DNA from 2 places in the Aciduricibacillus chroicocephali genome. Region 2 is predicted to be linked to the other one. Evidence: riboswitches for the same ligand, from Rfam matches in the RefSeq annotation. Region 2 holds a riboswitch; the other holds the start of a gene.
What was found. Region 2 has a riboswitch for preQ1 ahead of queC (7-cyano-7-deazaguanine synthase QueC). Riboswitches for the same ligand answer to the same signal wherever they lie in the genome.
Positions count from the first base shown of each region.

Region 1: it holds a riboswitch for preQ1, as region 2 does, so the genes downstream of both, queF (preQ(1) synthase) here and queC (7-cyano-7-deazaguanine synthase QueC) in region 2, are expected to answer to the same signal.

Region 1 is NZ_CP129113.1:1,790,216-1,793,365, reverse strand. Features, by position in the region: gene QR721_RS09395 (mechanosensitive ion channel) at 1-1,298, shown strand, start outside; PreQ1 riboswitch class I at 1,344-1,390, shown strand; gene queF (preQ(1) synthase) at 1,457-1,951, shown strand; gene QR721_RS09385 (hydrolase) at 2,014-2,340, shown strand; gene QR721_RS09380 (hypothetical protein) at 2,436-2,954, shown strand; gene ytkD (RNA deprotection pyrophosphohydrolase) at 2,978-3,150, shown strand, end outside.
Region 2 is NZ_CP129113.1:269,740-272,889, reverse strand. Features, by position in the region: gene allB (allantoinase AllB) at 1-538, shown strand, start outside; gene QR721_RS01505 (ZIP family metal transporter) at 631-1,437, opposite strand; PreQ1 riboswitch class I at 1,675-1,719, shown strand; gene queC (7-cyano-7-deazaguanine synthase QueC) at 1,807-2,475, shown strand; gene queD (6-carboxytetrahydropterin synthase QueD) at 2,472-2,909, shown strand; gene queE (7-carboxy-7-deazaguanine synthase QueE) at 2,906-3,150, shown strand, end outside.

The DNA.
Region 1 (3,150 bases), 1.2 Mb from region 2:
TGATTGCCGGTCCGCTATCTAATATGACAGCTACAATTCTTGGATTCATACCTGCAGTTCTCAAAGCCTTACTGATTCTAATTGTCGGTTGGCTCGTAGCTTCAGCTGTAAAATGGGCAATTGTGAAGGGTTCTAAGAAGCTCAACTTGCTTCATCTCTTTTACAAGATGAAGATTGCTAAGTCTGAAGAAGAAATTGAAGATTATGTTCAAAAGGCAGGTAAGCTTGCATTCGGTGTCATTTTGCTTCTATTCATTCCGGCTGTCTTACACGCTCTTCAAATTGATGGACTTGCCCAGCCGGTCAGCAATCTCGTTGCTGCTGTACTTGCATTTATCCCGAAACTGTTTGCAGCGGTACTCGTATTCGCTGTTGGCTGGTTTGTAGCGAAAGTTATTAGAAATATACTGATCAATATTCTAAAGGCAGCTGGTTCTGAACGCCTTGCGAAAAGTCTTCAGCTTGATAAGTTTTTCGAAGGTTCATCTCTTGCCCAGCTAATTGGAAATATCGTCTTTATCCTTATTATGTTGCCGGTCACAATTGCAGCGCTGGACCGTTTAGAGCTTGCAGGAATTACAGAACCAGCTATGCATATGCTTGCGGAAATTATGAATATGATTCCAAATATCCTGATTGCCCTCGTTTTAGTCATGATTGGAATCTGGTTGGGACGCCATATTGGAAAGTGGACGACACAGTATTTACAGCGACTCGGCTTTGACAAGCTGCTTGGTAAACTGGAGATTGGTAATGCAAAAGGGACAATGTCTCCATCTGCAGTTGTCGGATACATCGTCCAAATTCTGATCGTCTTTTTCCTTATCGTTCAGGCACTGAATCTTGTGAAGCTTGGCTTCCTTGTGACAATCGCAGCTGCGATTACAGCATATTTGCCAAATGTTCTTGCTGCAGTTCTAATTATCGGAGCGGCATTGATTCTTGCTAATATAGTTCATAAAGTGCTGATCAATATGCTAACCGGCCATGCAAAAGGAATTCTTGCCGGTTTTGCAAAATATGCAATCTTAACAATTGCAGTCTTTATGGCACTCACTCAGCTAGGTATTGCTTCAAGCATTGTTACAACAGCATTCACCTTAATTCTTGGTGGTCTTGCCTTGGCGTTTGGTCTTGCTTTTGGTCTTGGAGGAAAAGACTTCGCACACAAGTATCTATCCCGTTTTGACAACACGATTGAAAAAACAGGAATGAAGGACCGCAATGCACCAGACATTGCAGGCGAGCTTCCAGACCCTAGAAATCGCAGGAAACGTGATATGTTGGACAATGAGTAGTAAAGGTTTGTCCGGTATGCTATACTCGATGAAGAAGTATAAGCATATACAGAGGTTCTTAGCATTAACCCTCTATAAAAAACTAAGGAAACCGATCAGTTCAGGCCGCATTCCTTGGTAAGGGATGCGGCCTTTTTTCGATTCAGGGAGGAATCTATATGACGTCAAAAGAAGAACAATTAAAAGATCTTACATTGCTAGGTAATCAAAATGTCCCTTATTCATTCGATTATGACCCGAGTGTTCTGGAAGCGTTTGAGAACCGAAAACCGGATCGTGATTATTTTGTGAAATTCAACTGCCCAGAATTCACAACACTTTGTCCAATGACAAATCAGCCGGATTTTGCGACAATTTATATAAGTTACATACCTGACAGGAAGATGGTTGAATCCAAGTCACTCAAGCTTTATCTGTTCAGTTATCGAAATCATGGAGGTTTTCATGAAGATAGTGTGAACACAATTATGGACGATCTGATTGAATTAATGGACCCAAGGTATATTGAAGTATGGGGGAAGTTCACACCTCGTGGCGGCATCTCAATTGACCCTTATTGCAATTATGGAAAACCCGGGACTAAATTTGAAAAAATGGCCGAAAACAGGCTAATGCAGCATGATTTATATCCAGAGAAAATTGACAATCGTTAAAATACGCCATTATGCATGAAATGCCTTCCTTCATCGCAAAGTAAGACCATGGAGGTGGCAAAATGGAGAAACATGAATTCTATGTCAATATTGCTACAGGTGAGATCTCACGGAATAAGGTCGGGAACAATAGTTCTTTCGTTATTCATGCAACGGAAGACGAGGTATATGCTCTTCGTGAGCAGTTTGATCAGATGCATGGAGCTGGAGTCCGCTCTTTCTTCAGAGCACATGTACCGATTGTAAGTTACAGTAATGACAAAGCAAATGATGAGTATGATGCAAGTTTGGTTGAAGCTTATCGTCTTCTGTATGAGCTCGGAGATGAAACAACGAAGAAGCATATTGCGGAGATGAATTTTCCGATTTATGAAGAAGAAAAGGAATAAGCTCGTCTTATTCCTTTTTATTTTTCCCGGTTTACCTTGCTGTCAAATAGAGAATACATATAATAGATAAATTTGCAGCAAGGAGGAATTCATAAATGGGAAAGAAGAGTATTGCAGCCGCCTTTGTCATTGTCGGGCTTACATTCAGCGCACCTTATGTCAGCTTTGGTCAATCAGCCTATGACAATGCGACGGTCAGCCAAGTACAGCAAAACGATAAACTTGATAAGGCGCGTGTCTCCGAATTAATGGAACGATTTTCTAAAGAACTGAACCAGCCAACTGATCAAGAAGGTAGAGTTTTGAACATAAAAGACAAATCTCATTTGTTGGAGAAATTCGCTACCTTTGCCGAACCGTCCGCTGTGAAGCCTTTCATAAATGAACTATACCGTCAAGCAGGCAGCAAGCTCTTTCTGAAACCAGTTGAAGGGCCTCCTGATTTTGATGAACAGCTTGATTATGATATGGTACAATTAACAGAGGACCGGGCAGAAGTGAAGCAAAAGCTGAACTCGGCCCTGTACGGAAATCTTACAATGCGCATTCATTTTCACCATAGTGAAGGCACATGGAAAATCGCCCGTATTCAATATGAACAGGCGGTGGATTGAGGAAAAGGCAGCTGATTTGAAAAATGCACAAGTTCAAAGATTATTATCAAAACGCGGTGACTTTGTCATTTGCCGATGAACCATTCTCAAGGGATCCGAAGCATGTATGGGTCATTTGCCGACATAGAGGCAAATGGCTTCTGACTGCTCACAAGGAACGCGGACTTGAATTTCCCGGGGGCAAGGTTGAAGAAGG
Region 2 (3,150 bases):
AGCAGAAGATGTAGATGCAATCGGACCAAAGGCAAAATGTCAGCCTCCATTGCGTAAAAAAGCAGACCAGGAAAGACTTTGGGATGAACTGCTTGCAGGTAATATCGGCTGGCTTACATCAGACCACTCCCCTTGCACTTGGGACTTGAAAGATGCTCCTCTCTTTGAAGCATGGGGCGGGATTAGCGGCTGCCAGAACAACGTTGACCTTATGTTCGACCTTGCTGTTAAGCAGCGCAACATGCCGGTTGAACAGTTCGTTCATCTAATCGCAACAAATCCATCCAAGCGTTTCAACTTCCCGAACAAAGGAGAAATTGCGCTTGGTAAGGATGCTGATATTATTTTTGTAGATCCGAATCAGAGCTATACACTGAAGAGTGAGGACCTGTATTATAAAAATAAATTCAGCGCCTATGAAGGTTTTGATATCGGCTGCCGTGTGACAAAAACAATTTTGCGCGGTAATATTGTCTTCGATTTGAATGAAGGTATTGTCGGCGAACCAAAAGGAAAACTAATGCTCGAAAACAACTAATGTTTCAACTGATAAAGCAGGGATATTTGCATCCCTGCTTTTTTGTTTGCCCAAAATGGCTGATTTATGCTCACTTTCCCACTAGGCTCCTTTTAACCAAGCATGATGTCCAGTACCATCATCAGTGTAAATCCGATAATCAGAAAAGCCGAAGCGAGATCCCCATTCCCTTCTTCATGTGCGGCAGGCACCACTTCCTCGACGACAACAAATATCATTGCTCCAGCGGCAAAACTAAGTGCATAAGGAAGAAGCGGTTGAAAGAGCCCGACAGCCAGGACGCCAACAACAGCGGCAACAGGTTCAACAAGACCAGAGAGCTGACCATACATGAAGCTTCTTCTCCTTGAAAGTCCCTCACGCCGCAACGGCATAGAAACAGCAAAACCTTCTGGGATATTTTGCAAACCTAACCCAACTGCCAGAATGAGTACACTCGCAAACTCTGCTCCCCCAAGGGAAACAGCTCCTATTGAAACGCCAATTGCGAGCCCTTCTGGAATATTGTGCAAAGTGATTGCGAGCACAAGCAATGTACTACGCTTTTTCTTGTGGGACTGGATTCCTTCCGCCTGTGCCAATCCCATATTCGGATGCAAATGAGGCAAGAGTTTGTCCACTGCCCAAAGAAAAAAGCCCCCTAGAATGAAACCAGTTGCAGTTGGAATCCAAGCACTCGTACCAGCTTCATCCGCCATTGCAGCTGCAGGTTTAAGGAGCGACCAGAAGCTTGCTGCAATCATGACACCACCAGCGAATCCAAGCATTGCATCCATGACTCTCTGGTTGAAGTCCTTTGAAGCAAAGACAAATGAGGCACCGAATGCCGTCATCAACCAAGTGAAAGTTCCTATAAGCAGAGCCTGCTCCAATGGGGTAAATGTGATGAATGTATCCACCTGTGTAACCTCATTTCTTCAAATCGATCAGCTAGAATAATATATGCAAGGTTGGTAGACATTCATACCGTGAGCATTTTATCATTTCGCCTTCTGATTAAAATTTGGATGCGCTCAAAGGACTTTTCATATTTCTATATTATGTTAAGGTTACTTCCTAAAAATCGCCTTAATCCTAACAAGACAAGCGTCGTTATTCGTGTTAGAGTAAAAGGAGCACCATAATACTGCTATGATGCAGAAGATGTTCGAAATCCTCCATCTCTAAAAAACTAGGAAGCCAACAGCATGCTTCTTGGTGCTGTCTTTTTTGCTTTAATCAAGGACGCTTTTCGGGCTCTTCTTGCAAGTCGAGAGGAGAAACTATAAATGAAAAAGAAAGAAAAAGCTGTCGTCGTTTTCAGTGGCGGACAAGACAGTACGACATGTCTGTTTTGGGCTCTGGAACGTTTCGAAACGGTTGAAACAGTTACATTCCAATACGGACAGCGGCATGCAGCAGAGCTTGATTGCGCCCGTGCAATCTGTGAAGAACTTGGTATCCGCCAGCATGAACTTAATATGGATTTGCTTAACCAGCTTGCTCCAAATGCGTTGACCCGTGATGACCAGGAGATCGAGACGGGCGAAGACGGTCTGCCGACAACGTTTGTACCCGGGAGGAATCTTGTATTCTTCTCCTTCGCTGCTATTCTTGCACGCCAAATTGGAGCTCGTCATATCATTACAGGTGTAAGCCAGACAGATTTCAGTGGCTACCCGGACTGCCGTGACGGTTTCATAAAAAGCTTGAATGTCACACTGAATCTCGCAATGGATGATGACTTTGTACTTCAGACACCTCTCATGTGGCTTGATAAATCAGAGGTTTGGGAACTGAGTGATCAGCTTGGAGCGTTTGACTTTGTTAGAGAAAAGACACTTACATGCTACAACGGCGTGATGGGTAATGGCTGTGGCACATGTCCTTCATGTGAACTGCGCAATCAAGGGCTTGAACAATATCTTGGACGCAGAACGGCAGGTGCTCTTAAATGATGCAACAAATCTATCCTGTACCACCACATGACTATATGTATGAACTAAATAAAGATTTTCACTTTGCAGCAGCACATTATGTTCCTCATGATGAAGCTGGTCCTTGCCAGCGCACCCATGGACATACGTATTTTGTCAATGTGACAGTTGCCGGCGATGTACTCGATGAACAAGGATTTTTGATAAACTTCAAAATGATCAAGGATTTGATTCATAAACGTTTTGACCATCGGATTCTAAATGATGATCCCCTATTCTCAAACGAGGAGGCCAATTACTTCCCGACAAGCGAAGTTGTTGCCAGAACCATTCATGAAGTCATCTCTGAACATCTTAGCGAACTTCCTAATAAGCCTGTATGTCTGCAAGTCTTCCTTCGCGAGACACCTACGAGCTACTGCGTGTACCGTCCGAAAGCAGGTGACCGATCATGAAGACACCCGTTATGGAAATCTTCGGCCCTACCATCCAGGGGGAAGGTATGGTCATTGGACAAAAAACAATGTTCGTTCGTACAGCGGGCTGTGATTACAGCTGTTCTTGGTGCGATTCCAAGTTCACTTGGGATGGCAGTGAGAAGGACAATATCCGTATGATGGAAGCAGAGGAAATCGTTCAGGAACTAGATAATCTTGCACGTGGAAGATACAATCATGTAACTATTTCTGGAGGGAA